DNA from 3 places in the Rhizobium sp. SEMIA 4085 genome. Region 1 is predicted to be linked to each of the others. Evidence: riboswitches for the same ligand, from Rfam matches in the RefSeq annotation. Region 1 holds a riboswitch; each other region holds the start of a gene.

The links. A riboswitch is a leader RNA that binds a small molecule or an ion and turns the genes downstream of it on or off. The one in region 1 is predicted to bind thiamine pyrophosphate.
Region 2: it holds a riboswitch for thiamine pyrophosphate, as region 1 does, so the genes downstream of both, thiB (thiamine ABC transporter substrate binding subunit) here and thiC (phosphomethylpyrimidine synthase ThiC) in region 1, are expected to answer to the same signal.
Region 3: it holds a riboswitch for thiamine pyrophosphate, as region 1 does, so the genes downstream of both, thiD (bifunctional hydroxymethylpyrimidine kinase/phosphomethylpyrimidine kinase) here and thiC (phosphomethylpyrimidine synthase ThiC) in region 1, are expected to answer to the same signal.

The regions. Positions count from the first base shown of each region.
Region 1 is NZ_JABEPH010000082.1:8,177-18,407, forward strand. Features, by position in the region: gene C9413_RS11115 (thiazole synthase) at 1-367, opposite strand, end outside; gene thiS (sulfur carrier protein ThiS) at 371-568, opposite strand; gene thiO (glycine oxidase ThiO) at 565-1,548, opposite strand; gene thiC (phosphomethylpyrimidine synthase ThiC) at 1,550-3,376, opposite strand; TPP riboswitch at 3,469-3,580, opposite strand; gene kduD (2-dehydro-3-deoxy-D-gluconate 5-dehydrogenase KduD) at 3,644-4,399, opposite strand; gene kduI (5-dehydro-4-deoxy-D-glucuronate isomerase) at 4,405-5,241, opposite strand; gene C9413_RS11145 (GntR family transcriptional regulator) at 5,238-6,008, opposite strand; gene C9413_RS11150 (DUF5054 domain-containing protein) at 6,197-8,122, opposite strand; gene C9413_RS11155 (LacI family DNA-binding transcriptional regulator) at 8,134-9,174, opposite strand; partial or broken gene C9413_RS11160 (extracellular solute-binding protein) at 9,476-10,231, shown strand, end outside.
Region 2 is NZ_JABEPH010000091.1:10,824-17,277, reverse strand. Features, by position in the region: partial or broken gene C9413_RS11940 (ABC transporter permease subunit) at 1-639, opposite strand, end outside; gene thiB (thiamine ABC transporter substrate binding subunit) at 639-1,661, opposite strand; TPP riboswitch at 1,710-1,823, opposite strand; gene C9413_RS11930 (thiamine diphosphokinase) at 1,920-2,570, shown strand; gene C9413_RS11925 (ABC-F family ATP-binding cassette domain-containing protein) at 2,574-4,400, shown strand; gene C9413_RS11920 (ABC transporter ATP-binding protein/permease) at 4,485-6,320, opposite strand.
Region 3 is NZ_JABEPH010000076.1:2,562-16,359, forward strand. Features, by position in the region: gene C9413_RS10515 (Gfo/Idh/MocA family oxidoreductase) at 1-318, opposite strand, end outside; gene C9413_RS10520 (ROK family transcriptional regulator) at 353-1,552, opposite strand; gene C9413_RS10525 (extracellular solute-binding protein) at 1,761-3,068, shown strand; gene C9413_RS10530 (sugar ABC transporter permease) at 3,145-4,083, shown strand; gene C9413_RS10535 (carbohydrate ABC transporter permease) at 4,076-4,924, shown strand; gene thiD (bifunctional hydroxymethylpyrimidine kinase/phosphomethylpyrimidine kinase) at 4,938-5,738, opposite strand; TPP riboswitch at 5,955-6,051, opposite strand; gene C9413_RS10545 (FkbM family methyltransferase) at 6,257-7,060, opposite strand; gene C9413_RS10550 (O-antigen ligase family protein) at 7,167-8,435, shown strand; gene C9413_RS10555 (HAD family hydrolase) at 8,463-9,161, opposite strand; gene C9413_RS33210 (ATP-grasp domain-containing protein) at 9,154-9,795, opposite strand; partial or broken gene C9413_RS34440 (hypothetical protein) at 9,826-10,278, opposite strand; gene C9413_RS10565 (methionyl-tRNA formyltransferase) at 10,199-11,119, opposite strand; gene C9413_RS10570 (glycosyltransferase) at 11,310-12,425, shown strand; gene C9413_RS10575 (sugar transferase) at 12,587-13,204, shown strand; gene C9413_RS10580 (class I SAM-dependent methyltransferase) at 13,310-13,798, opposite strand, start outside.

The DNA of each region.
Region 1 (10,231 bases):
CACCCGAGAGGATACGCGCGGCTTCGACCAGCCCAAAGACATCGGGCTGCAGCGTATCGTGATTGCCGATCACCTCCAGCTTGATCCAGTTGGTCTGAAACACCTCGCGCGCCATCTTCGCCGTCAGCACGGCTTCGGAGACGCCATGGCAGCCGGCCGTATTGGGCAGCACACGTACGCCGAGCGCCCGGATCATGTCGAAAAACCCACCACCGTTCCGGCCGCCGGCGGTTTCACGCCGCAAAGAGACGGTGACGATAGCGGTCTGCGATCGCTGGACGGCTTCAGTCAAGATTGCCGGTGAGGGATAGCGAGCCGTTCCGAGAAGAAGGCGGGACGCAATTTCGGCTCCATAAAGGTTCAGCATGGCTCAACCTCCCTGCATCGGGGTCAGAATTTCTATCCGGTCATTCTCGTCAAGCGTATGGCCCGCCCGCTCCTCCCGGTGGACGAGCTCGCCGTTGACGGCGGTTGCGAGCCACTCGCCTTCGTACTCCATCAGGCTCAGCAGCTCGGAAAGCGTCTTGGCACAGATATTCTGAGCCTCGCCATTGATGATCAGTCTCATGAAAACATCCCTTCTTGTTGGCCTACTTGTTGGGGTTTGCCGAATACAAGCTCCACAGCTTCGGCCGCCATTGCCGGTGCCAGCAAAAAACCGTGACGATACAAGCCGTTGACGAATACTGTGTTCGCGTCGCGGACGGCGCGGGGAAAGTTATCGGCGAAGGCGGGGCGGATTCCGGCGCCGGTCTCGACGACGGTTGCGTCTGCAAAGGCCGGATGAAGCGCGTAGGCGGCGTTCAGCAGTTCCATCAACGAGCGTGCCGAAATCGGCCCGTCGAAATCGGTTTCGATCATCGTGGCACCGACCATGAAAAGCCCGTCGCTGCGAGGGACGATGTAGAGCGGGATGCGCGGATGCAGCAGGCGAACCGGGCGGGAAAGGTCCACCTCCCGGGTCTTGAGATAGAGCATCTCGCCGCGAACACCGCGAAGTCCGCCGGCCTTGCCAATCTGCGCCGCACCAGTGCAGTCGACATAGTCGTCGAAGCTGACCTCGTCGGCATCTCGAACGAAGGACACGCCCTGCGTTGCAAGCCTCTCCCGCAGCCTTGCGAGCGCCCGGCGGGGATCAAGATGGGCTTCGCGAGGAAAGAACAGGCCTTGCCGGAAGCGCCCGGCAAGGGCGGGTTCCAGCCCGGCAATGGCCTTCCCATCGAGCCATTCACAACCGGTCGTGCGGCTGGCGAAGCGTTGCAGTTCACCAAGATCGCGGGCCGGCGCGACCACGAGCGTACCATTGCGTCGCACTTCTCCCGGCACCATCGCCTCCCACCGGTCGGCGGCGTCGAGGCCCTGTAAGAGCACTGCTTCGTCAGCACTTTCCCGCTCGCACCAAGGCGCCAGCATTCCGCCGGCAAACCAGGATGCGGCACCCCTGAAACCCTCATTCGGATCCACGACCGTCACATCAGCACCGCGGGCTTGAAGCGCATGGGCAACCGAGAGGCCGGCAACGCCGGCCCCTTTGACAAGCACGCGCATCTCAGTCGCCCGAATGCTGAAGTGCTTCGATTGGAACGTAGAGATCCCCGCCCTCTCGGAATTTTGCTGCCATCGCATCCAGGCCCTCCTTCTGCGCCTCGGCGCGAATGTCGTGCGAAATCCGCATGGAGCAGAATTTCGGGCCGCACATCGAGCAGAAATGCGCGACCTTGTGCGCCTCTTTCGGCAGCGTTTCGTCATGGAAGCTGCGGGCTGTTTCCGGGTCTAGCGAGAGATTGAACTGATCCTCCCAGCGGAACTCGAAGCGGGCGCGGGACAATGCGTCGTCGCGAAGACGCGCGGCCGGATGTCCCTTGGCGAGGTCGGCGGCATGCGCTGCGATTTTGTAGGTGATCACCCCGGTCTTGACATCATTGCGATCCGGCAACCCCAGATGCTCCTTTGGCGTGACATAGCAAAGCATGGCCGTCCCGAACCAACCAATCATCGCAGCTCCTATGCCTGAGGTGATATGGTCGTAGCCGGGTGCGATATCCGTCGTCAGAGGGCCGAGCGTGTAGAAGGGCGCCTCGCCGCAGACGGCAAGCTGCTTGTCCATGTTTTCCTTGATCTTGTGCATCGGAACATGGCCTGGCCCTTCGATCATCACTTGGCAGTCCTTTTCCCAGGCAATCTTCGTCAGTTCGCCAAGGGTTTCGAGCTCGGCGAACTGCGCTGCGTCATTGGCATCGGCAATCGAGCCCGGCCGCAGGCCGTCGCCGAGCGAGAAGGAGACATCATAGGCGCGGCAGATATCGCAGATCTCCTCGAAATGCTCGTAAAGAAAACTCTCACGGTGGTGATGCAGACACCACTTCGCCATGATCGAGCCGCCGCGCGAGACGATTCCGGTCACCCGGTTGACGGTCAGCGGGATATAGTGGAGCCGCACGCCGGCATGGATGGTGAAATAGTCGACACCCTGTTCCGCCTGTTCGATCAGCGTGTCACGATAAACCTCCCATGTCAGGTTCTCGGCAACGCCTTCGACCTTTTCCAGCGCCTGGTAGAGCGGCACGGTACCGATCGGCAATGGCGAATTGCGGATGATCCATTCGCGGATATTGTGGATGTTGCGGCCGGTCGAAAGGTCCATGACCGTATCGGCACCCCAGCGCGCCGCCCAAACCATCTTTTCGACCTCTTCGGCCATCGACGAAGTGACGGCGGAATTGCCGATATTGGCGTTGATTTTCACCAGGAAGTTGCGACCGATGATCATCGGTTCGGCCTCCGGATGATTGATGTTGGCGGGGATGATCGCGCGGCCTGCGGCCACTTCCTGCCGGACGAATTCCGGTGTGACATAGTCGGGGATATGGGCACCGAAGCTTTCGCCGTCGCGCACTATGGCCTCGCCTTGAGCCTTTCGGCCGAGATTTTCGCGGATGGCGATGAATTCCATTTCCGGCGTGATGATGCCGGCACGCGCATAGGCAAGCTGGGTGACGGCCTTGCCATTCTTGGCCCGCAGCGGCTGGCGCTGGCCGGGAAATTCGGGCGTCAGCCGCTCACCGCTGGCAAAACCATTGTCTTCCGGGCGCACGTGGCGACCCTGATAGGCCTCGACGTCGCCGCGGGCCAGCACCCAGTCGCGCCGAAGCTGAGGCAAGCCTTCTTCGATGCGAATATCGGCCCCCTCGACCGTATAAGGGCCAGACGAATCATAGACCGCGACTGGCGGCTCGCCTGCGGTCGGATGAACGCTGATCTCGCGCATAGGCACGCGAATGCCGGGATGGATATCTCCCGCAACGTAAACTTTGCGGGATGCCGGCAACGGGCCGGTGGTAACGGTCGGGGTAATGGTCTTTGCGGCAATATTCATGGTTTGAGGCTCCAAGTTGTGATTGGAGACCCAGTCCTCAGCCGGAATGATGGAAAGACGCCGGCATGGATTCCACGCGTGAATTCCAAGCCTTTCGAGCGCTCGCACCGTCCCTACGCCAGTATGAACTGGATCAGGTTCAACGGGTCACTGCGCGCGACAGCAGTATCTCAGCCCCTTGCCGGGACCCCCCTGGTGAATGTTCAAAGGTTAAGGTCGGGTGTCGCCGGTGTCAAGACGAGCGGCTCACGTCACCCTCCTTTGCAGTCAGCGTGCCAGCCACCCGCCGTCGACCGGCAGGACGGTGCCGTGGACGTAGTCGGACGCGGATGAGGCGAGAAACACCGCCGCACCGCCGAGTTCGGCGGGCACTCCCCACCGCCCTGCCGGGATGCGTGCCAGAATGGCGGTACTGCGGTCCAAATCTTCTCGGAGCGCCGTCGTGTTGTTGGTGACAAAGTAGCCGGGCGCGATGGCGTTGACGTTGACGCCTTTGGCTGCCCATTCGCAGGCAAGCAGCCTTGTGACACCGGCAAGGCCGCTCTTGGAGGCCGTGTAGGACGGAATGCGGATGCCGCCTTGGAAGGACAGCAGCGAGGCGATGTTGATAATCTTGCCCCTGCCCTTTTCGATCATGTGGCGGCCAGCGGCCTGAGCCAGGAAGAAGGCCGTTTTGAGATTGGTGTCGATGACTGCGTCCCAGTCTTCCTCGGTGAAGTCGATCGCATCGGCGCGGCGAATGATACCGGCATTGTTGACGAGGATGTCGAGTGCACCGAAGGCCGAGAGCGTTTCGGCGACGATGCGCTTTACCGGCGCGATCGTGCCAAGATCGGCGTTGATGGCGTGGAAGCGCGCGCCAGCCTCCGTGACCATCGCCTCGGTTTCATCCATGGACGAGCGGCCGACGGCGGCAATCGAGGCACCTGCTTGCGCAAGCGCCATCGCAATGCCCTGCCCTATGCCAGTATTGGCGCCGGTGACAATGGCCACGCGGCCGGAAAGATCAAATGGGTTTGCCATTGGACTTACCTTAAATCTGCAATCGCGATCTGATCCATGTCGGTGAAGCTCTTGTTGTCACCGGCCATCGCCCAGATGAAGCTGTAATTCTTGGTGCCAGCACCTGAATGGATCGACCACGGAGGCGAGATGATCGCCTGCTCGTTTGCAACCAGCATGTGCCGGGTCTCCTGCGGTTCGCCCATGAAATGGAAGATGCGCTGATCGGCATCGAGATCGAAGTACAGGTAGGCTTCCATGCGACGGTCATGGATGTGGCTCGGCATGGTGTTCCAGATGCTGCCCGGCTCCAGCACGGTCAGTCCCATGGTGAGCTGGCAGGACTGGCAGACCTCGGGATGGATGAACTGGAAGATTGATCGCCTGTTGGCAGTTGCCGCTTCGCCAAACGTGAGATGCCGAGCCTGTTCGCGCGTCAATAGCACCGTGGGATGCGGTTGATGTGCCGGCGTCGAAACGAGGTAGAATTTGGCGGGATTACCGGCATCAGCACTTTCGAAGCGGATGTCCACCGCGCCCTTGCCGATATATAGGCAATCGTATTTCGCGCTGTCGTACGCCTTGCCGTCGACCAGGACGCGGCCTGCTCCCCCGATGTTCAGCGCACCGAGTTCGCGTTCGGCAAGGAAGGTTTCCTGGCCGATTGCTTTTGGCGCCGTCAACGTGAGCGCGGCGCCGAGCGGCATTGCGCCGCCGATCACCATGCGGTCGTAATGCGAATAGGTAAGCCTGATTTCGCCGCCTTCGAAGACGGTGTCGACAAGAAAGTGGCGTCGCAGTGTGTCGGTGTCGTAGGCGCGGACGGCCTCGGGATGGGAAGCATGTCTTACGTCGACTTTCATTGAAAATTTCCTTTCTTTTCAGTGCATACCAAAGATTTCTTCGCATCTTCGATAAAGTAATTCGGGTCCCAGATTTCGGCCCTTTCGACCTCGTACAGAAGTCTGCCGAGATGGAGGTCCATTGCCTCGACGGCACCCTTCTTGTCGCCCCTGCGCATATAGCCGATGACGGTCGAATGCTCCTCGATGACGCGGGCGAGACGGCCATCCTGCGGCAACGTCAGGAGGCGGTAACGGTCGCTGTGCACCTTGACCTGCTCGATAATTGCCCAGATGCCGGAAAAGCCGGCGATATCGCTGATCAGTTTGTGGAAATCGATATCAAGCCGGTGGAATGCCGCCACGTCGCCATTGCGAAGGCAGGCGCCAAGGTCGTCGAGATTGCGATCGAGCAGGCGGATGCCGGCTGGCGTCATCTTGTCGACGGCATGGCCGACGGTGGTTATCTCAAGGGCTTTGCGCACAAGAATGGCTTCATAGAGAGCGCGGCGCGGAATGCGCGAGACGAACGTGCCGGACTGGGGAAAGATATCAACGAGGCCATCGTCGGAAAGACGTAAGATCGCCTCGCGGATCGGCGTTCGGCTGACGCCGAAATGCGCCTCCAACTCCTTCTCGCTCAACAAGTCCATGGGCTTGCGCCGAAGCGAGAGGATGTCGTCGCGCAAGACATCGTAGACCAGGGTTGCGGCGCGAGGAGCTGCGGCACGCTGATGGGAAAGTTGGGTTACGCCCGCCAAGGACCGCTTCTTGCGTGCTTCGCTCATTGGCCACGCGTTTTGTCAAATCGCAGTTTGAAATACCGATTGACTTGCACCGATTGCCCTCCCGCAGGCCTTCGCGGAAGTAGTATATTAGTATCTGACTGCGGGCAACGGAAAATCGATCGATGGATGGGCGAATAAAAAGGGGCGGCGTGAAAGCGGCAAACGTTAGCAACCAGGAGGCTGGCTCCTTAGGTGACTCTGAGACGGTAGCGCGCCGAAAAGTCGCCTTCCCACCACATGGGAAAGTTCGTACCCCATTTATTGTTGTGCAGGTTGAAGCGCACGCCGTCGGAAAAGTCAGGCAACGCTTTGCAAAAAGTCATAAAATCCCAGTTTTGCGGTGCGACGAGCGGCGTGTCGAATGGTTCGATGGACAGCACAGTCCCATTCATATCGCCACGAACGCCGCTAACAGCCTGGAGCTGAGCGCCGCCGCTTCGAGCAATATCGCCGCTTTTGTGCCAGAGCCCCATCTTGCGCAAGCTCCATTCGGCCTTTGCTTGAGGCGTGAAGGAAAGAAAGCTTGCCTCCGGCATGCGGTTGGCCGCTTTTGAATGCATCGTCAGCCGAAACTCAAGAGCATCGCCGCGCGTTAAAAATTGCAGCATGACATACTCCGGCGCGCCGTATCGGCTGACCGCTTCATCGGGCATCGCAAGCAGCACCCCTGCTCGACCAGCGGCCTTCAAGGCAGGCATGTAGGTTCTCGACAGTGCAGCACCGGACCTGGCAAGCCCCGGCTTGTCGTGATCGAGGATCGCCCATTCCTGACGATGCGTAAGATATGTATCCATATGCCGGGCGACATCGCTGGCGTCATAGCTCTCGTAGCGATAGGCAATCAGCGATCCGCTGCGACCGGCAATCTTCTTGCCGGTAGGCATCGTAAGAGCGCAAATGTCGCCGGATACTGGATCAACATCAATAGCCCAACCACCGGCCGAAAGGCGCTGCTGGCGTTCGCCCGCCGAGATCATAACGGGCGCGGAAAGCTCGGTTAGAGCGGCCTTTGCCGCCGTGGCATCGGCGCCATCCAGCTGCCGTACGGCTTCATCGAGATAGGAGCGCTGCTCATTCCAGGAGGCTTCCGCATAGGCAAACCGGAAGTCGCTCGCCCGGGCTGTTTCGAAATCCTCGCGGGACCATGCCTGGTCATCTCGGAGATAGGATTTGATGTCGACGCCACAGGTATGTTCTGCAACCATCGCAAGCTTGCGGCCGAATGCGAGCCGGGCGGAATTCAAGCCCTCAGCCGCAAAGCGGTCATAGAGCCGCTGCAACGCGAGAAACTGCGCGGTTTTCTGCGGATCGCTGGCAATGCCGTGAATCCAGCTATCACCGAGCTCGAGCTCCATGCGCGGAAAGCGTTCGCGATTTTCCCAAAGAAGCGCCCCGTAGTCCTCGAGCGTCGCTGCACGGATGATCGCATCGGGATTACGCTGGTGCATCTGCCGGTAGACGTCGGCTGTCTGCGCCACGCTTTGCGGGCCAATATTGTCGCTCGTGTGCGCAAAGCCCAAACCCTCGGAAACACCGTCCGGGAAGTATGTTTCGCCATAGGAACGCTGATACATCACAACGATCTCTTCGCCGCCGGGCGCGCGCCAGCGAAAGATATCAGGCACCTGCGGCGGCGGCGAAGCAGTGTTGACGCCGAGATGCAGGAAACGAATGCCGGCTTCGGCAAGCAGTGGCACCATGCCGAGCGTGTGTCCCGGCACGTCCGTCATCTTCGCTGCAATCGTCTTCTTGCCGAAGCGCCGATCCAGTTCCTGCGAGTAGGAAAGACCGGCCCGGAAGAGGTCGGGCGACATCAACTCCGTATGCGTGGTGAACGGCAGGCCATGCCAACGGATGAGCCCGCGTTCGATTGCCTGCTCCAGTTTCGCCACCTCTTGCGGCCGGCACGAATTCAGATGGTCCCAAATCAACCAGGCGCCGGTGGTCCAGATGAACTTCAAATCATCTGGATCTTCAGCGTAAAAATGCTGGCCCGTCTCGATCGCTTGCGGAATGAAGCGCTCGTGATACTGACGGCGGACCTTTTCGGCATGGTCGGTGAAACCGATGTCGAGATGGGTCTTGAAGACCAGATGCACACGCTTTTGCGTCATGAACCTTCCATTCAGCCAACCGTGCCGCGCACGACGAGACGGGTGCTCAGCGTCTCGATCAAGGGTCCGGCCTCGGGTGTCTTGAGCCGCTTGAGCATCAGCCGGACAAGCGCCCGAACCCGATCTGGCAGATCGATCCGGACGGTGGTGAGGTTGTAGCTCTTCCAATGCGATTGCGGGATGTCGTCGAAGCCGACGATCTTGACGTCGCCCGGCACCGACAAGGAAAGCTCGTGACGCAACGCATCGATTGCGCCGAACGCGCCGACGTCGTTGGAGGCAAAGATGGCATCGGCTCCATCGCCGACACGGAAAAGATCCACCGTCGCGCGATAGGCGGTATCGTAGGTGTAGTCGCCAGGCACGACGATCGGCGGCGGCATGCCGCGCCCTAAAAGCACCTGCGTGATGATGCGTTCACGCTCGGCATTGGCCAGCGATTGCGGCTTTCCGCCAAGATAGGCAATGCGGCGGGCGCCGTAACCCTGCAGCAACGCAACGGCCTGCTCGATGCCCTCTTTCTGCCGCACGACCAACCGGTCGTAGAGGCTGGCAGATGGCTTTCCGCCAAACTCTTCCGCATCATCATAAATGATGTAGATCGGCACTGCGCGATCGAGAAATCCGCAAAGCACGTCCGGCTCCACATTCTCCGTAAAGGCAATGACCGAATCCGGATTGAAACCGCGCATATAGGTGAGCAAGGTCTGGTCCATGCTCAAATCGGCCTTCGCCTTGAACAGCAAAGTGGCAAAACCCTCCGCTTGCAAGGCCGTCGTCAATGCATCGATTTCCTGGCTTTCCCAGGGACTGCACACGTCGGGGACGATCATGCCGACAAGATGCGATCGTCTCGTGACGAGCGAGCGCGCCGCCATATCCGGCGTATAATTCAACTCCCGAGCAATCTGCAGAATGCGGTCGCGCTTTTCCGGCTTCAAAGATGCATTGGGGTTGAACGCGCGCGAAACGGCAACCCGCGTAACATTGGCTTCACGCGCGACCAGGTCAGCGGTCGCACGGGCCATTTTTCTGTCGCTGCGTTCACTCATGAAAGACATCTGGCGTTGGGATTGAAAACGTGTTCATTCATCGTGCACTCGACGACGGTAAAGCGTCAAGCACCATGAAGTAGATTCACGGCGCATACGCGAACTCTGCCGCCTTTTACGGCTTTCGTCCACCGAAAAATTCCAGCGCTCGCAACCCGCAGTGTTGACAAAAATGAAAGCGTGTTCATTCTGGGGCTGGACGAGGTGGGACGTGGCTTGGAGGAGGATCCGGTCCGTTCCGATGCACCGAACCGAAAGGCGTCCGGTCGACAACCGGGCCGAATCCTAGGGAGGAGTTGCAATGCGCAAGGGCATACAGTCTTTATTGCTTGGCGTTTCGGCGGCAGTTGCCTTGTCGGGATCTGCCATAGCCACCGATCTCGACATCACCTGCCGCTGCGTCGTCGGCGGCGTGAACAGCGGCACGGCCGAATGGATCCAAAAGAAAGTCATCCCGGCCTTCACTGAAAAGATGAAGGCGCAAGGCAAGGACGTTACTGTCAAGCTGACCCAATTCGGCGGCGAAGATGAACAGTTGACGCAGCAACTGGCGCTCGACTTCTCGACCGGCGCCGGTCCGGACATTTCGGCTTTCGACGGCTTCCTCATTCCGAGCTTCGTTCAGGGCGGGCTATTAAAGCCGCTTGAAGAAATAGCAGGTCCGGACGTAGCCAGTTGGGATGGCTGGAGCCATATCGCCGATGGCACCAAGGCTTTAATGAGCTACCAGGGCAAGCCTTACGGAATTGCGCTCGGCACCGATGCACGCATGATCTTTGTGCGCAGGGATCTCTTCCAGAAAGCCGGTCTTGATGCAGACAGCTGGCAGCCGAAATCCTGGGGCGAACTGCTTGACGCTGCGCGCAAGATCAAGGCTGCCGATCCAGATTCCTTTCCACTGCAGTTGAACGCCGGCGTTTCCATGGGCGAAGCAACGACCATGCAAGGTTATTGGATGGCGCTTCTTGGCACCGGCGAGCAGGTCACCGACGAAAATGGAAAATACATCGTCGCCAGCCAAGGCATTCTCGATACGCTGAGGCTTTACAAGACCATC
Region 2 (6,454 bases), on a different contig from region 1:
CAACGTGAAGCTGGTGGCGCAGAGCATGAAGACCAATCCGGCTATCCCGGGAATAAGCGGGCGGATCGCCGGCCATTCAATGAAGCGGAAGACCGAGCGGGGCCGCATGCCGAGGGTGCTCGCCATCAGCCAGTATTCGGCGGGCACGCGTTCGAGACCTGCAAGCATCAGGCGGCAGGCAAGCGGTAGGTTGAAGAAGACATGGGCGAGAAGGATGCCGGTTAACCCATAGATGCTCACCGGTTCGTCAAGCCCGATGTTCATCATAAGCCAGTTCAACAGCCCATGCCTGCCCCATATCCCGATCATGCCGAGTGCGCCGATCAGAACCGGCAGCCCCATAGGAACCGCCATCAGGCGGATGATCCAGATGCGTCCTGGAAAATGCGGCTGGCGTGCGAGCGCGCGTGCGACCGGAATCGCGAAGGCGATGGAAAGCGCGGTCGAAAGGAGCGCCTGCAGCAGCGTGAAGCGCAGCACACGCAGAATATATGGATCGAAAAGAATGCCGACGATGGCCGCGCCGCCTCCGGCAAAAAGCAACGAGAACGCCGCAAGGCCGACAAACAACGTGACGGCGGCGAGGCTGATCGCCCCGCCAGTCAATGCACGCTGCCGTTCGGCTGCGGTCTGCAGCATCAGTTCATGCTCATCGCCGCAAGCCACTCGTCGATCCAGGCCTTGCGGCTCCTGGCGACCTCGTCGGAGCTCATCAAGAAGGTCTTGGCAGGATTGACGAGCTTGCTAAAGGCATCCGGCAGCGGCTTGGAGGTCGCGGAAACGGGCATCATCCAGTTGTTCGTCGGGATGGTATCCTGGAAGCCGGGCGTCATCATGAACTCCAGGAAGTCGCGGGCAAGATCCTTGTCCGGAGCATTCTTCAAAAGGCCCGCGACTTCGATTTGGATATAGTGGCCTTCCGAGAAGGCTGCGGCCTGGTAGCGATCGGTATTCTCAGTCACCATGTGATAGGCGGGGGATGTGGTATAAGACAGCACCATCGGCGCCTCGCCCTTGGTGAACAGGCCATAGGCCTCGGACCAGCCGGGCGTGACCGTCAGGATGCGGTTCTTGAGCTTGCCCCAGGCTTCCGGCGCCTTGTCGCCGTAAATGGATTTGACCCAGAGCAGCAGGCCGAGGCCCGGCGTCGAGGTTCGCGGATCTTCGATGACGAGCTTCTGCGAAGGATCACCTTCGACCAGATCCTTCATGCTCTGAGGCGGGTCCTTGATCGTTTGTGTATCGTAGATGATCGCGAAGTGACCGTAGTCGTAGGGAACGAAGACATCGTCCACGAAGCCGCCCGGCACCTTCAGCGCGCCGACATCGACACCACTTGCGTCGAACAGGCCGGTCTCCTTGGCTTCGGTGACGAGGTTCGTGTCGATGCCGAGGACGATGTCGGCCTTGGTCGAAGCTCCCTCGAGCTTCAAACGCGAAAGCAGGGCGACGCCATCGGCGACGCTGACGAAATTGACCGTGCAGCCGCATGTCTTCTCGAAAGCGTCCTTGACCTTCGGCCCGGGTCCCCATTCGGACGTGAAACTTTCGTAAGTGTATATGGTGAGCGTCTTTTCAGCGCCGTACGCGGCAGACAAGCCGAGCGTCGCGGCGAAAAATGCTGCGGTCAGCGAAGAGATGATCGATGTGCGGCCGGACATGGCGCGCCTCCTCCTTGAGTTTCTTTTGATTGGGAAAAGGGCGTTGCCGAATGTCACGCGTCTAATCCCTCCGCCGGTGTTAACCGGATCAGGTTCCGCGGGTTGGCTCGATGCCTCTCAGCCGGCATCCTTGCGGACATCCAGGCACCCCGTTAGAGCATCGGCAGATGTATCGCCATGAAGGCTTTATGACAAGGGCGAAGCGCGCTGACTGTAGCCCCTTTCCCTTGGCCCCTGCTTTGCGCTATGGGCAATGCCATGAGCCAATCCACTTTCACGATCCTGCTCGGCGGCGAACTCGTCCTGACCGAGCGCCTGCGTTCTGCCGTTTCAGGCAGCCGCTTCATCGCCGCCGACGGCGGTATGCGGCATGCAGCAGCGCTTGGCGTGGTGCCGGAGCTCTGGGTCGGGGATTTCGATTCCACGCCGCCGGATCTGGAGGGCGCATTTCCGCATGTCCCGAAACAGCCCTACCCTGCCGCCAAGGCCGCAACGGATGGTGAAATCGCTGTGTCGGATGCGATTGCGCGCGGCGCACGGCGACTTGTCCTTGCCGGTGCGCTCGGTGGCGAGCGCTCGGACCACGCGCTGCAGCTCCTGCTTTACGCCGTCAGCCTTGCCGAACAGGGCTTCGACATTCTGTTGACCTCCGGAACGGAGGAGGCCGTGCCGCTTCTCGCTGGCAAAATTGAGCTCGATTTGCCGAGGAACAGCCTCTTTTCGGTGTCCGGATTCAGCGAACTGCATGGTCTTTATATCGAGAATGCCCGGTATCCGCTCATCGATTTTCATTTGCCCTTCGGCTCCTCGCGTACCATTTCCAACATCGCGGAAGGCAAGGTTCGTTTTACGCTCGGCAGCGGCCGGGCGATCGTCCTTGCCCGCCCCCATGATTTTTCCGGAGTCTGATTTTTGGCCCCTCCCATCCTGAAACTCGACGATATCTTCCTAAGCTTCGGCGGAACGCCTCTCTTGGCCGGCGCGGCCTTGCAGGTCGAGCCGGGCGATAAGATCTGTCTGGTCGGCCGTAACGGGTCGGGCAAATCGACCCTTCTGAAGATTGCGGCCGGAATCGTTGAATCGCAATCGGGCGAGGTTTTCCGCCATCCATCCTCGACGGTGCGCTATTTGGAGCAGGCACCGGATTTCGCCGGTTTCAAGACGGTGCAGGCTTATGCGGAAGCCGGTCTTGGGCCGGGCGATGACCCTTATCGCGTGACCTACCTCCTCTCGCATCTTGGCCTCACTGGCGAAGAGGACCCGACAAACCTCTCCGGCGGCGAAGCGCGACGCGTAGCGCTTGCCCGCGTGCTGGCGCCTGAACCGGATATTCTCCTGCTTGATGAGCCGACGAACCATCTCGACCTTCCGACCATTGAATGGCTTGAAGGCGAACTCCAGAAAAGCCGCAGCGCGCTGGTCATGATCTCCCACGACCGCCGTTTCCTCGAAAAGGTCTCCACGGCGACCGTCTGGCTCGACAGGGGAATGTCGCGGCGGCTCGATCGTGGCTTTGCCAATTTCGAAGCCTGGCGCGATCAGGTGCTTGAGGCGGAAGAACTGGAGCAGCACAAGCTCGGCAAGGCGATTGAACGCGAGGAGCACTGGCTGCGCTATGGCGTAACCGCTCGGCGCAAGCGCAACATGCGCCGCCTCGGCGAGTTGCAGACCATGCGCTCGCAGCATCGTGGCCACAAGGGGCCGCAGGGGACCGTGCAGGCTGCGCTGTCCGATGCGCAGGAATCCGGCAAGCTGGTGATCGAAGCGGAAAAGATCGCCAAGACTTTCGATGACCGTCAAATTGTTGCGCCGTTCTCCATCCGCGTCCATCGCGGCGATTGCATCGGTCTGGTCGGACCAAACGGCGCGGGCAAGACGACGATTCTGAAGATGCTGACGGGACAGCTTTCGCCGGACAGCGGCACGGTGAAGCTCGGGACCAATCTCGAGATTGCAACGCTCGACCAGAAGCGCGAAGATCTCAATCTGGAGGATACGCTCGCGCACTACCTGACCGACGGGCGCGGCGAGAACCTGCTGGTGAACGGGGAGCAACGCCACGTCACCGGCTACATGAAGGAGTTCCTCTTCCAGCCGGAGCAGGCGCGCACGCCGATCAGGAACCTGTCAGGCGGCGAGCGCGCGCGGCTGATGCTGGCGCGCATCCTTGCGCGCCCGACCAACCTTCTGATCCTCGATGAACCCACCAACGACCTCGATCTCGAGACGCTGGACCTGCTGCAGGAAATCGTCGCCGGCTTCCCGGGCACGGTCATCCTCGTGAGCCACGACCGAGACTTCCTCGACCGCACGGTGACCTCGACAATTGCGCCCGCCGTCCCCGACGCGCCTGATGGGCGCTGGATCGAATATGCCGGCGGTTATTCCGATATGCTTGCCCAGCGCAAGGGCGCAATGGAGGAGCGGAAGAAGATCGAAAAGACCGCGGAGAAGCCGAAAGCTGAGTCGGCTGCTTCTGTGGCAGATGCCTCGAAGAGCAAAGGCAAGCTCTCCTACAAGCAGAAATTCGCGCTCGAAACCCTGCCCAAGGAAATGGCCAAGGCAGAAGCTGAAATCGCCAGGCGCGAAGAGAAGATGGCCGATCCCGATCTCTTCAGCAAAGATACTGCCACCTTCAACCGGCTTGCGGCGGAGATGGAAAAGCTGCGCGATAGCCTGACGAAGATGGAAGAAGAATGGTTGGAGCTTGAAATGCTGCGCGAAGAGCTGGAGGGCTAGGTTCCGTCCTGAAGAGGAAAGGCTTCCGCCTTTTGTCAGATCGCGCAGCTCTTGCATTGGTACGAACGGATGGTACTGCGACGTTCAGATGACCGGTGCAGGTGCGTGTGCCGTGCCAGTTCCTGCTGCCGGGGAGGCCGACTGCTCGATCTGCGCCGCCAGTGGATGCAAATGCAACTCGCGCGGATTGAAGGTTTCGAGGTAGGCCTCGGAACGTCCGATATAAATCATGGTGGAATCGGATAGCGTCGCCAGCAGCGCCATCAGGGTTGATTGCGATTCCGGCTCAAGACCTTCCAGCACTTCGTCGAAGATGATCCAGCGCGGCCGGGCCAGCAGCAAGCGGGCAAAACCGATCCCCTTCTGCTCGTCGGAATCGAGCATCTTATCCCAGCGGGCCCGCGTATCGAGACGCGCAATGAGGTGGCTAAGGCCGGCTTTCTGAAGCGCTGCTTCGACGTCCTCGCTCTTGTAGGTGTCCACCGGTTCCGGGAAAGACAGCGCTTCGCGCAACGTGCCACCGGGCACATAGGCCACTTCTGGAACGAAAACCGTGCCGTCGGCGGGCGGCAGCCCTATCTTGCCGCTGCCGCAGGGCCAGAGGCCTGCAAGCGCCTGGAACAGGAGCTTGCGGTTCACATTATGGTCGCCGTTGATCATGACCTTCTCGCCGGCTCTGATCGTGACATCCGTCTCGGCGACGGCAAAGCCGCCGCACAGATCGATCTCTTCGCCGAGCTTGGCGGCGATCATGAGATTCTTGAGGGTGAGCGTATCAGCGTTATCCTCGTAGGTGATCGCATTCTTTGGATTGATGGGTTCGTCCATGCCGTGCAAGGCATGGCGGAAATCGGTCACGCGCATCAGCGTGGCGCGCCACTCGGCGATCGCGGTGAAATTGGCAACATACCAGCGCAGGGCGGTATTCACCTGGTTGAAGGCGCCGACGGACATCATCAGTTCGCCGAAGGTCAGGCTGCCTGAAAAATAGGCGGGAGCCGCGACGATGATCGGGACGACGATGACCAGCCAGCCGTAACCGGCCGAAACCCAGGTGAGGTTAGTGCTGGCCATGGTCAGCCGCTTCAGGATGGCAAGTACCGAAGTGATATCCTCATTGATCCGCCGGCGTTCGTTTTCCTCGCCGCGGGCCACGGTAATCGCCGGCATATTCTCGTTGGCATGCATCAGCGAAAAGCGAAGCTCCGCTTCCTTGGAGAAGCGGTCGGCATTCAAGATCACCAACTTGCGGCCGACGATCTGGCTGAGGATCGAGGCGGATGCCGCATAGAAGATCGCGGCCCAGACCATATAGCCCGGAATGGCAAAGGCGTAGGTGCGAAAATGGAAGACGAAGCCGCTCGAAAGCTCCCAGAGAACGCCGATGAAACTGACGAGCAGGATTGTCGACTGGATGAGGCCGAGCGTGAGGCCGGTTGTGCTTTCTGCAAGGTTGCGGGCGTCTTCATGCAGCCGCTGATCCGGATTGACCCCGATCAGGCCGGTTGAGGCGAGACGCAGCGCACGCTTGCGCTTCAGCCAGTGATCCACGAGATCGCGGGTCAGACCTTCGCGCATATAAAGCGCGGTCATCTGGTTGAGCCACGCCTGGCCGACGTTCATGAGCAAAAGTGAACCGGCAATCAATGCGAAGACCTGGAGCTGATGGAAGAATTCGCCGACGTCGCGGCGCTGCAGGGAATCGTAGAACGGTGCGTTCCAGCGGTTCAGAATGACCTGGCCATAGGCCGTCGCCAGGATCACCGCGAGCAAGATCGAGGCGAGTAGCAGAATCTTTCCACGGACCTTGGAATCCCAGAATGCCGCAAACATCAGTTTCAGGCGGTATCCGAGGCTCAGATCGTAACCTACTCTATCCTGCCCTTGAATGCTCGGCCTGCCTTCGACGTCGTCTGCCATTATGTCCTTCCATGCGGACCATGATGATGCTTGATTAACATGGTGACGCGCCCTGTCCATCAACAGATTCTACCAGTCATTAACGCGTGAGTTACCTTGGTTCAACGCGCGCCCTTCACAATTGCGATTGATTC
Region 3 (13,798 bases), on a different contig from region 1:
GAGCTTTTTCCCTTCCACGAAACTAATTCCGAGCGGCTTTTCCGAATACGTGTGTTTTCCTGCTTCAAGTGCCTGCAGGCCGACTGCCACATGCGCTTTCGGTATTGTTAGGTTGACAATGACTTCGATCTTTGGATCAGCAAGGAGCTCGTCGATGTTTTTCGCCGGGACGTTGAATTCGGCGGCTTTTGCCTCCGCCAGCGATCGGTTGAGATCGGCGATGCCGCGGATATCGAGGATCGGGAAAGAGGCCATGGCCTTGAGGTATGCGCCTGAAATATTGCCGCATCCGATGATGCCGATGCCGACTCTCTCCATGATTTCCTCCCAATCGATTTTACAGTTACAGCTTTTACAGTGCCGGCCCCGTCGTGTTCCAAGGAGACTCGTAGAGTTCGTAAAGGGCAACGGCTGCCGCACCTTGCGCCCAGAAATCGTCTGTGGAGTCGTCGAAGATGAGTTCGGTGACGCCCTTTAAGGATGGTGGGATCGCAAGTGCATAGGCATCGCGCAGGCTGTTCAGAAAGGGCTCGCCGAGCGCCAGGCTGGAACCGACGAGGATCACACGCGGCGGGGCAAAGAGCGTGACGATGTTGGCAATCGTCAGCCCGACGGCCTCGCCGGCGCGGACGGCGGCGCCGATGAGGACATTGTCCTCCGCCTTGATCAGCGCCTGAGCATGGGCCATGCCGCGGCCGAGACGGATTGCTTCCGCAAAACGCCCGTCGGCCTGCTGTTCGCCAAGGATTGCACTTTCGCCAGCCCGGCTCGACAGCCGCACGGTGCCCTGCGACCCCGTGCCGAGCACGAGATCGCCGAGATTGTGGCTGAGGCCGCCGGCACCGCGGAAGAGTTGATTGCCATGCAGCACGCCAAGCCCGAGCGTCTGTTCCAGGGAGATCAACACCATATCCTCGAGATCTCGCGCCTTGCCGAACCAGTGATGAGCAAGGGTGATTGCATGGGCATCGCTTTCTATGATGGTCGACGTCCCAAGCCGCGCAGTCATCTCCGAGGCGAAATCGACATTCGTATCCCGAAAGATGGGGCTGCTGCGAACATGGCCAGTGCGATGCTCGATAACGCCCGGAAGCCCAAGGCAAACGGTATCGACATCTTCCAGCGACAAGCCGGCATCCACGACGCAGCGGCGCACGCCATCCTCCACCAGGTCGGCGATGACTGTGATCGGCTGCCGGTCGATGCGGATAGGCAGGGTGAGTTTCGAAAGCACGTCTCCGCGGAAATCGGTGAGGACGAAAACGAGCCGGCTTGCGGCAATTTTGGCACCGACGACGCGCGCGGCATCCGGGTTCAATTCCAGCATCACACGGGGACGGCCGCGAGCCCCCTCGTTGCGGATATCGCCTTCGTGGCGCGGCAAAATGAGCCCGTCATCGAGAAGCGAGGCGGTAATTGCCGATACCGTCGTGGTCGAAAGTTCGGTGCGTTCGCTGATCTCTACACGTGCGATCGGTCCGTGGCGGCGGATCGTGTCCAGCACGTTCAAGCGATTGATCGCGCGCATTAATTCAGGATCTGCGGTCTTCATGAAAACTAGCCGGGCAATCGCTTTGCTTCAGGGCTCAGCCCCGATTATTTTCGACGGGATACGAATTAAATAACAAACAGTTTGCGGATGCTGTCAAGCAGATTTGCCAAAAATTTGCTCTATCGGGTTGACATCAGTCAGAGCTGCGTTGAATTATTCCGCATAGGGGAAAAATTAGTGAGGACGTTGGCCCCCGGGAGGAAAATCCATGACGTATATTCGCACGAATGCTGCTCTTCGCGCCAAGCGCATCGCATTTCTGGCCGCTGCCGCAGGCATTTCCGTGATGCTCGGAGCCGGTGCAGCCTGCGCAACAACGGTCGTAAAGTGGCTGCATCTGGAGCTCGATCCAGCTTACGTGGCCAAGTGGGAGGAAATTGCCAAGGCTTATGAAGAAAAGCACCCGGATGTCGACATCCAGATGCAGTTTCTCGAAAACGAGGCATTCAAGGCAAAATTGCCGACGCTTCTCCAGTCCGACGATTTACCGGACTTCTTTTTCAGCTGGGGCGGGGGCGTCCTCAAACAACAATCTGAGACCGGTGCGCTTCAGGATGTGACAGCCGCGCTCAATGCGGATGGCGGCAAGCTGCGCAATGCCTATAGCGCCGCCTCTGTCAGTGGTCTGACCTTTGACGGCAAGGTCTGGGCAATGCCATACAAGGTCGGACTCGTCAGCTTCTTCTACAATAAGGAGCTCTTTGCAAAGGCTGGCGTGAAGGCCGAGGATATCAAGACCTGGGCCAGCTTTCTCGAAGCCGTGAAAAAGCTCAAGGACGCCGGCATCGTGCCGATCGCAGGTGGCGGCGGCGAAAAATGGCCGATCCACTTCTATTGGAGCTATCTCGTCATGCGCGAAGGCGGAGAAAAGGTCTTCGATGCTGCCAAGAAAGGCGAGGGCGAAGGCTTCTTGGATCCGGCGATCATCAAAGCCGGTGAGGATCTTGCCGAACTCGGGCAGCTTGAACCCTTCCAGCCTGGCTATCTGGGTGCGACCTGGCCGCAAACGCTGGGCGTCTTCGGCGATGGTAAGGCCGCTATGATCCTCGGTTTTGAGAATACCGAAGCCAATCAGCGCAAGAATGCCGGTGACGGAAAGGGACTTTCGCCGGAAAACATCGGCCGCTTTAACTTCCCGGCCGTAGAAGGCGGCGCCGGTAAGGTAACCGATACTCTGGGTGGTTTGAACGGCTGGGCGGTAACCAAGAAGGCTTCCAAGGAAGCAATCGATTTTCTCGCCTTCCTGACGAATGCAGAAAACGAAAGATCCATGGCCAAAGCCGCGATGCTTCTGCCGGTGGCCGTCGGCGCCGATGATGGTGTGACGAATTCGCTTCTGGCTCAATCCGCCAAGCAACTCGCCGCCTCGACCTGGCACCAGAACTATTTCGATCAGGATCTCGGCGCTGCCGTTGGCCGTGTCGTCAATGACGTCTCCGTTGAAATCGTCTCCGGCCAGATGAGTTCGCAGGATGGCGCCCAGCAGATCCAGGACGCCTTCGAACTGGAGCAATAACCCCTCCGCTTCCTTTGTCCCGGCGCCTTCTCAACAGGTGCCGGGATCGAACCAGGCGCATGCGAAGGCAAGACAAATGGCGAATATTTCCATTTCATCGGCGATCGGTGCGGCAAGACCGGTCAGGAGCGCGACCAGAAACCGCAGTTCGGCCGCGCATGACCGCTGGGCCGTACTTCTGCTCTTTCTGCCGCCGGCTCTGCTGCTTTTTACGCTCTTCGTCATCATGCCGATGGGCGAGGCGGCCTGGTACAGCCTCTATAAGTGGAACGGCTACGGCATGCCGACGGAGTTCATCGCGCTCCGCAACTTCCAAGTCCTCTTGCGCAACGCCGCCTTCACACAGGCGCTTGTCAATAATGGGCTCATTATTCTGATATCCATCGCCATCCAGGTTCCGCTGGCGATCTGGCTGTCGACGATGCTGGCCCACCGTATCCCCGGCGTCGTCGCCTTCCGCTTGATCTTCTTTCTCCCCTACGTTCTTGCCGATGTCGCAGCTGGCCTGATCTGGCGCTTCGTCTATGACGGCGACTACGGGCTCTTTGCCGCAATCTCGAACTTCTTCGGTTTCGCGACCCCCTATGTGCTCGCCGACAAGGATCTCGCCATCTACGCAGTGCTTGCCGTTATCGTCTGGAAGTATTTCGGCTTTCACATGATGCTCTTCATCGCCGGCCTGCAATCGGTCGACAAAAATGTGCTCGAAGCAGCTGAGATCGACGGGGCGACAGGCTGGCAGAAGTTCCGCTATGTGACACTGCCACTGCTTGGATCCACGCTGCGCCTTTCCATCTTCTTTGCGGTCATCGGTTCGCTGCAGCTCTTCGACATGATCATGCCGCTGACAGGCGGCGGGCCATCGAATTCGACGCAGACGATGGTGACTTTCCTTTACACCTACGGGGTCATGCGCATGCAGGTTGGTCTCGGCAGCGCCGTCGGTGTCGTCCTCTTCATCATCTGCATGTCACTCGCCTTCGGCTACAAGAGGATTTTCATGCGCAATGATTGATACGAGCTCCACCATTCGCATGCCGCTGCAGACGCGCGTTTATCTCTACGTGTCGCTGACGTTGATTGCGGCGCTGGTTCTCATACCGTTGCTGACGACGGCGCTCGGCGGTTTCAAGACGCTGGGCGACCTGCGCACCAATCCCTTTGGGCTCCCTACAGAGTGGCAATGGTCGAACTATACCGATATCCTCTTCGCGGAGCGATACTGGCTGCAGATCTTCAATTCGTTGGTAATTGCAGCGCTCACGGTCTCTCTCACGCTGATCGTCTCGTCGATGGCCGCCTTCACCTTTGCGCATGTCCGTTTCTTCGGCTCGTCGTTCCTGCTGAACTATTTCCTGCTCGGCCTGATGTTTCCGGCAGCAACGGCGATCCTGCCGCTCTTCATCCGCATCCGCGATCTGGGTCTTCTCGATACCTATTGGGGCGTGGTGCTGCCGCAGGTCGCATTCGGCCTCGGCATGAGCATTCTGCTTTTCAGGAATTATTTCAAAAACCTCCCGGAAGAATTGTTCCAGGCGGCCTTTGTCGACGGTTGCGGCTATCTGCGCTTCTTCTGGTACATCTCGCTACCGCTTGCGCGGCCGATCATTGCAACCATCAGCATCATCTCCTTCGTTGGCAGCTGGAACAGTTATATCCTGCCGCTGATCATGCTGAATTCGGAATCGAAATATCCGTGGCCGCTCGGCATCATGGTCTATCGCGGCGAGTATGGCACCGAATGGCAGCTGGTGCTCGCCTTCATCACGCTTACCATCCTGCCGACGGTGATCGTGTTCTTCGTGGCCCAAAAGCATATCATCGCCGGTCTGACCGCTGGCGCCGTGAAGACCTAAGCAGACCCGTGCATCATGGCCAGAGCTGATGAAAATGCTGAACCGGACCATGGCCCGAACCGACGCTGAGCGTGCCGGCTTTGGCAACGGCGGCAGCCAGGTAATCTTTGGCTGTCGCGACCGCGGCCTCGAGCGATCCGCCCTTTGCGAGCTCTGCTGCAAGCGCGCTCGAAAGCGTGCAGCCGGTGCCGTGCGTGTTCTTGGTCGGAACGCGTGGCGCTTCAAACCAGGTAATCCCGCTTTCGCTTACCAGGACGTCAGGGCTTTGCATCCCGCCAAGATGGCCACCCTTTACGAGAACGGCAGAGGGACCGAGCCCACGCAGCTTTTCCGCTTGCCGCTCCATTGCATCTCGGGTCCCTGCAACCGGCTCTCCGAGCAGAGCGGCGGCTTCTGGCAGATTGGGGGTAAGAAGAGTTGCGAGCGGCAAAAGCCGGGTCTTGAGAAAATCGATGGCTTCAACATCTAGGAGGGCAGCACCTCCTTTGGCAATCATCACCGGATCGAGCACGATCGGTATGCCGCAGTGCGGCAAGAGCGCATTGGCGACAGCTTCGGCAATCGGTGCATTGGCGATCATGCCGATCTTCACCGCATCGACGCGGATATCGGCGAAGATCATGCCGATCTGCTCGGCGACGAAGTCAGCGGGAACTGCATGCACGCTGGAAACGCCCTGGGTATTCTGAGCCGTCAAGGCGGTCAAAACGGCCATGCCATAGGTGGCGCGCGCCGAACAGGTTTTCAAATCGGCCTGGACGCCCGCGCCGCCCGAAGGGTCGGAGCCGGCAATGGAAAGAACGTTACATATCATGCGCGTGCCTTTCGGATTGCGTCAGTCATGGTCGCGAGCTGCACAAGCGCGTCAACGAAACGCCTGAAATGGATCCAGACCCGATATTCATCGCGACGTAGTCGGTGATGATTGCACGAGCAGCGGCGTCGCGCCCCTGGCAGCGAGTGTCCGGGTGAACTTCGTATCGGCATCTGCCCCTTTCCGGCGGGGCAAATGCGCGGGGAGCCGGACTGAACAAGGCTCCGAGCGACTCCCTCCGCCAGCATTATCCGGTTCAGGTTCGAAGGGTACTTCTCAGCCCGTCTTGCAACGAACGCCCCTGTCTCTCATCGCGGTCTTCATTGCAGACAAATCTCTGTCTGTCACCCCTAAAAAAAGCATGGCTGTATTGCCTGACGTCAGATCCCGCTACCAACATCTGCGCTTTGAGAGCCTTATGAGCGAAGGCGGGAATAACGACGTTTTCATGCCGCTCTTGTATTTCGGCAAGCGGCGGAGTTGAAAGCTTCGATGACGGGATGACGAGAACGAACCCCTCAATGCTGCGATACTTGTTGGGACGCTCCGGCGCGTTCGGCCGGAATGCACACCCACTCGGGGCGACTGCGATCATGAATTGCGTAATCGTTTTCGCTAAATATCCTGGCTACATCGTCAAAATTCTCGGTAACTTCCACCACTATAAGTGGCCTTATATTCGCCAGACAGTGCGAACTGCCGAGAAGCACACGGTGTTCGGCACCCTCCACATCTATCTTCAGCAGCGCCGGACGAAGGCCCGTCTCTTCCAAGAACGTGTCAAGCTGCATCATCTCGACCGTGACGGATTCCATCAGCGCATCGCTGAACGCATTTTCTCGGTTTTGTTCAAAATTTTTATAGTTTTTGTCCAATGAATTGTTCTGGCCCGATAGGCCTTCTATCCAGAATTCCACGGGGCCATCGAGATCTCCACACGCGGCCTCAACGATTTTAATGTTCGCAAAGCGCTCTGTATTGGTTCGAAGATATGGCAAATTGTTGGGCCCAGGTTCGAAAACGATAACAGTACCGTCATTGCCAACAATCTTTGCTAAATGAACCGAAAGATAGCCGATATGGCCGCCCAGCTCGACAACGATATCTCCGGGCTTTGCAAGCTCGGCGAGCGTCTTCATGATATGCTTCTCGCGGTGCTTCCCTTTGAACCAATATCCCCGATGTCTATACAGGTTTAATCTTATGGGCGCATCGCGCCACCAATGATGGCGCACGGTAATATCGCGCGTTCCCCAAGTGCGAAGGAAATGTAGTGCAACTCGCCGCAGAGGACGGTATCTCGCCAGACTTCGCAGCGGCATCGTACGGTCTCCGATCGAAGATGATTGAAGGACAAGCTCTCCAAGCTTGGAAGTTACTTCACTTTTTTGCGTTTTAGAATACCTTAAACAGACGGAGGCGTTGGCGATGAGCTTAAATGACGTTACATCGGCTGATAAAATCGATGAACGTGCAAAGGGGCATGGACAACCTTCGGTCGCGACAATTTCGCAATCTTTGGAATTATATGCATTCTTTGCTGCTATATTTCTATGCTCGATGAATTATTTTAGAAGTGACTACATTTATTTCACGCTTGCAGATCTGTCTTTTTTTCTTTGCTTTTCCCTCGCTGTTGCGAATGCGAATATTGTCGTCGATGTAATTGGCAAGCTGAGCACGGCCGCCTGGTGTTTTGGGCTTGCCTTGCTGCTTTTGGGATTGACAGCAAGCAGCATCGTAAGCCCCGCGCCGGAACGGGGACTCGTGGTCGTCCTGCAGTATTTCTACGCGTACTTTATTGTGCTGCTTTTGTTTGGTGGAAGGAGCTATGACGAGCTCTTAGTGGCCGCAAAGATTTATGTCTTTTCGATATTTATAATTTGTATACACGGTATTTTTCTCATTCATGTTCTCGGAGAGACAAATACGCAGTTCGTCACCGGGAGCGGACGCTTTAACGGATTGATGGAAAGAGAAAATGCGTGCGCCGCCGTTATTGCGCTCGCAATTCAGGTCCTGCTTCTGCTCGTTTCCTTAAGAAAATTAAACAGGTTGCTCGCGCTTTGCGCGTTTATAGTCATGACCTACGGTCTTCTTCTGACTGGCTCTAATACCGGGCTTATTGGCTGCGGGATAGGCATTGCGATCTTTCTCTTGTTCAATCTTACGTGGAGAACGGTTGTGCCTGCCGCCGCTCTCTGCCTCTGCATTCCACTTGTCGCGATTACACCGTTGCGCGACTATCTGCCGGACGTTTTCCAAAAACGCGTGCTTACCGCTGTCGATACAGGAGACATCAGCCAGGCGGGAACGTTTGGTCGTCGCTTTGAGCTCATACAGGAGGCGGCCGGTCAAACGGGCTCCACGCTTTTGCTCGGGATTGGAGCGGATCAGTACCGAGTGAGCAGCGCCGTACAGAGGCCCGTACACAATATCTACCTGCTTCTTTGGACGGAGGGGGGCCTCATCGCGGCCCTTGGCTTTGCCGTCATGGTGATCAGCCTCTTGGGACCGGCGCTTGCGGCTAGTCGCATCAAGAACGGCCTTCCGTTCGCGATCTGCATCTTTGCGACAGTTGCGGCGTTTTTGGCTATGGGCAACGCAATGACTCATATGTATGGACGTTTTTGGCCGGTTCCGCTGCTTATTCCTGCCGTTCTAGCGCAGGCCTTTGTGAAACGATCGCAAGCGTAGTCCCTTGGGAGGGGTCGTGATTGTAAATTATGGCGCAGTGCGGAGCGTCGCGAGGCACGCGTCGAGATCAAGTAGACTGGTTATCACCGCATCGGGTCTCTGGTCAGGCTTGGTGGCGGATGCCATGTGGATGCGGCCGATCCGGGCAATCTGGATCGTCCTCCATCCCAGACGCCGCGGAGCGATAAAATCCTTGGCGGGATTGTCAGCTACGTAAACCAGCTCCGCGCACGGCACTCCTGACCATTCTTGGATAGCCTCGAACGCCCGCGGATGCGGTTTCCAAAACTTTGGGCCCCAGACATCTGTATAAATGATGTGGTCTAGAATCTCCTCAAGGCCCAGCGCCTTGACCTTTGCCATTTGTGTTGCTGCGTAGCCGTCGGTTATGAGGGCCAGGCGCGCCTTCCTCGCAGGATTGCAAAGATATTCCAAAGCATCGGGGGCCAACGCTATGCGTGGATGATGTTGCCGGTAAACTTCAATTAGCTTTGCAGTCAACGTCCGGTCCCCGGCCATGCCTGCAGCGGCGAGCGCTTCGTCGAACACGCGTGAGCGTCTGCCCGTAGCAAAGATTGCGTGGCAATGATCAGCGAAATTCGCAACGCCCATTTCTCGATCCAGCCACGCGGACGCGGCCTCGAAACCACTCTTGGCAAAGTCGCTTTCGAGATAGAGTGTGTCATCCAGATCGAAGACTAGAACACCACCTCGTGGTTCACACATCTTCACCATCCACGAAGATCGCTTCGTCGTAACGCAGCATCAACACGCCCGAATGCCAGTTGTCATGACAGCTTGCAGGTAAGCCCGAGACTTCCTCGAGCAGCCATTTTGCAAAATGCGCGCCCGCATGATCAGCCAGAGGATAGCCTCCTCCGAACCGTGCGTTGATCTCGATCACTTTGGGGCCGACAGCGCCGTCGTCCATAATCTGAAAGCAGAACGCACCCCTGAGGCCCGGCAGCGCAGCGACGATATCATGCGCGATGCGGGAATGTCGCGGCTGGCGCTCGGTGATGCCTTTTTCGACCTCGCCGGCTCTGACACGAACGCGACGATGTGTAATGGCTGTCTGTAGTCTGCCGCGCACGTCGACAAAGCCGTTGACCGTGTATTCCGCGCCGGTCAGATTTTCTTGCACAATCATCGGTTCGGTGACCTTGGCGGGCAGCTCATCTCTCGAACCGGCGACGCTGATCGCGCGGCTGGCGCTTCCAGACCGCGGCTTTACAAATACCGGCCAAGACCATTCGCTGGTCGCGGCGAACTGCTCAAGTGCGATGGTGCGCGGGACGGGGACTCCCGCCGCCTCAAGCACAGTCATCGTTTCAAGCTTGTCGCGAACGATGTCGACCACCGCCGGTTGGCTGACATGAACGCGACAGCCAAGTGCCGCAAAATCGTCCATCGCCCCTGCGAGAGCCGGGAGTTCGGGATCGATCGTTGGAACGATCAGATCGATTTTTTCACGCGATACAATTTCTTGCAGCGCTGAAACGAAGCCCGGATCGTCACAGGCTGGGACAGCATAGCTCGTATCGGCGCATCGGCAGGCCGGGCTCATTCTTGGATCGAGATCACATGCCACCACCGTCAGGGATATGCCGATCTCTTTCGCCGCCCTGCGAAAGCAGTCGATGAGAGCGACCCGTCGACCGGCGGATGAAACGAGGATCTTGATCGCTGCTGACGTCATCCCGTATCCCTTTAGGCGTCTGAAGCGGCGACGGCTTTTCCAGACTGAACTATGCTTATTGCGATCAAGCCTTGAGCGAGGACACGGACCGCAAATGGCTATGCGTCCGCAGCCGCGATGTTTGAGGACGCCAAGCGCTGACATCAACACAATTGCCGTCGCCACACATGACGAGAAAACCGGTGGCGCTGACCGTTTGAATTTGTCCCGGAAGGCCTATGTAGCGATCCGGGTTGGGGAATAGATCGGCTGCATCGATATATATCCTCTCGCTTCCAGAATGGGTAAAAGCGCCGGGGTAGGGGTCTCCGACCGCACGTATGAAGCGCGTGATGTCAGCGGCTGGCAGGCGCCAGTCAATCAAGCCGTCTTCAGGCCGGCGCCTCGCGCAATAAGAGGCCTTTTCATCATCCTGAGGGATCCTTGGCGCGTTGCCGGACTCGACCATCCTGACGGCCTGGGGGACCATTTCTCGAATATTCAGCAGATGCTTTTCGTATAGACTGCGGGCGGTATCATTATCGGCTATGTCAAAGAGGCGCTGAAGCAGGATCGGTCCCGAATCCACGCCGTCATCAAGCCAGAAAAGGGTCGATCCCGTCGTCTTTTCGGAGCGAAGAATGGTCCAAGGTATTACCCCCCGCCCCCTTAGTCGTGGAAGGGCGGCGGGATGAAAGCCGATCGTTCCGATGCTTGCAAGCTCGCGAAATGGGCGCCCGCACATTTGGGACCATCCGACGACTAGGGTCACATCCGGACCGATACTGGCAATCTTCGCCAGGGTCTCCGCAGAGTTCACATTCGTCGTATAAAAGAACGAAATGCCGCTCGCGCGGCCCATTGAACTGAGATCGGCAAAATCCGAGTGACGATCAGCAGCGGTTGGCGGCAGGGTTACGACAAGCGCTGGCGGTCGCTCAGAGGATACGAGCGCTGCAAGGGCGACTTTTGAACCTTCCACTGCTCCGACGAGAACGATCCGCATTCTGGGGCCACGACATCGAGTTATGCCGAGCGAGGCTACGGGCTCGGTCATGTTATATCAAGCAAGGCTTGCCTTCACGGGAGGCTCTTTAGAAGGTATAAAAACACGAGCACGCAATTCCTGTCCAGAGGCCTTGCGGGCGCTGTCGTCTTGCCACGCGCTGAGGGGCACTATGGCCAAGGCAGATGTCATGCATGTCATTACCAATTTCACAGCGCATGCGGGCGCTGAGACAATGCTGGCACGGCTGCTGCATGCCTCAGTCGACCAGCGTATAGTGGTTGTTTCGCTCATGGGGATTTCGGAGCGAAATCTTAAGATTTCGAGCAATCCCCGTGTGGAGTACGTATCGCTCGAAGCCACAAAATTGACGTCTCTCGCACACGCCTCGCTGAAACTTGCCAAACTCATCAGGCAGGAGAGGCCACCCGTCATATTGTGCTGGATGTATCATGCGATGATTGTTGGCACGGTCGCGGCCTTGCTGGCACATCGCAGCACTGCAGTGATCTGGAACGTGCGTCAGTCGTTGGACGATTGGACGTCTTTGACCCGGAGTTCACGCGCCGCTGTGACTTTGGCAAAGTGGCTATCCTGGCATCCGGCGGGTTTCGTCTTCAATTCAGCGAGGGCGCTCAAAATGCATGCGGCGGCTGGTTATCGAACGCACAATGCCGTGGTCATACCGAACGGCTTTGAGCTGCCGCAATCCGTGACCCCTCAACCTCGATCGGCCAAGCGGATCGGGATTGCAGCGCGCTTCCATCCGCAGAAGGATTACCCGACATTCTTCAGGGCCGCGGCTCGCCTTCTTCAAACGCATGAGGGACTGACATTCGTGGCTGCGGGAAGTGGCCTGTCCTGGAGCAATCCAGCCGTCTCACAGATGATCTTGTCCGCAGGCTTGGCGCCAGAAAATGTCCAGCTCTTGGACGAAGTCGAGGACATGGCAGCTTTCTATCGATCGATCGACATTCTCGCGCTGTCTTCGAGAACAGAAGGCTTTCCAAACGTCCTGGCGGAGGCGATGAGCTATGCGCTACCTGTTGTTACGACTGATGTGGGTGACGCTGCAAGTATCATCGGCGACGGCGGCCTGGCAGTTCCCTCCCAGGATCCGGACGCGCTGGCCGCGGCGATACGAACTCTTCTTGACGGTGGAACTGCTCGATATGCTGAATATGCGGGGGCGGCACGACGGCGCATCGAAGAAGAGTACGACTTGGGCGTAATAGTACGAAAATACGATTATTTTCTGAACCAATGCAAGGCAGCAGTTAAAAGAGAAAATAACATCGCTCCGTAAGACCGCATAATCGGGTTGAGGCGAACTCCGTCGTTCTTTATTGGCAAGCTTGCTATTTTTAAGCAATATTTGTCAGACGTCTTTCAATGCCCGAAAGCCCGGTATTGGATATGAGTTGGAACCTCATGTGTAACGGTTTCGACGCTTCGAGGTGGCTGGCGATGTTGAAACGGCTGTTCGATGTGCTGTTTTCCGTTACCGCAGGACTATTGGCACTGCCAGTCCTTATCATCTTGGCTATTGCTGTAAGAATCGTTCTCGGTTCTCCCATCATGTTCAGCCAGGAGAGAGCTGGCAAAGAGCGTCGACCATTCAGGATGAAGAAGTTCCGGTCAATGACCACCGCTGTGGATCCTGATGGGAAGCTCTTGAGCGACGACGAACGCACTGGAAAATTCGGCGGGCTGTTGCGACGTTCCCGGCTGGATGAACTGCCCGAATTGTGGAGTATCGTCATTGGTGACATGAGCGTCATAGGGCCAAGGCCGATACTGTTGGAAAAAATACATGCCCTTGGCGAGCGCGGGATCTTGCGGTGTTCAGTGAGGCCCGGACTAACCGGCTGGGCACAGGTAAATGGGAACACCAAGCTCACTGACGATGAAAAGGTTGATCTGGATATCTGGTATATCGAGAACCGCACATGCCTAATGGATGCCGAGATAATCGCTAAGACCGTTTTGGTTATGATTTTCGGCGAAAGACGGAACGAGAAACGCCTTGCTGCGGCCGTTCTTGCTGCGAGCAGTCGCGATACGCTCCGTAAGGGACCAAAGTAAAGCTCGTTTGAAGATCGACGAAGAACGCCCGGTCAAGCTGCCGAGCATTTATTGTGCTCGCAGGTAAAGGTGAATGTCCATTTGTCCCCAGGTATCGTCAACAGATCACCTGTCAGTGGTTCCTTTTACCATGACGCCAATATACTTATTCCTGCTTTTTACAACGAAGTATTTATGCTGAACAGTTTCTGAGAAATGGAAGAAAGCGAGATTGTCTTGAATGTCATCGGAGATAAAAACACCACCAGGCCTCAGAGCCTGCCAAAGGCGGCTGTAGCCAAACATTCTTCCTGAATAGCTTTTATCACTGTCGTAGTGACACATATCCAACGGATACAAGCGCCCTAGTGCCTTGCCTATCCCGCTGCGGTCGGCTTCTCGGATAAGTTCCCAATAAATGCGAAGGTATGGAGGAACCGCTGCCCCAACATGTTTTTCGCTTCCAAAACGCAGGTAGGGTCTATCAACGCTGATAAGCTTTCCCCCGCTTCGTTTGGAAACGCTCGCAAGAATAGCGAGACTGGAATCACCCAGGGCGACTCCCGTTTCAACAACTTGCTTGGCGTTCAACGATTCAGCCATGCTATAAAGGAA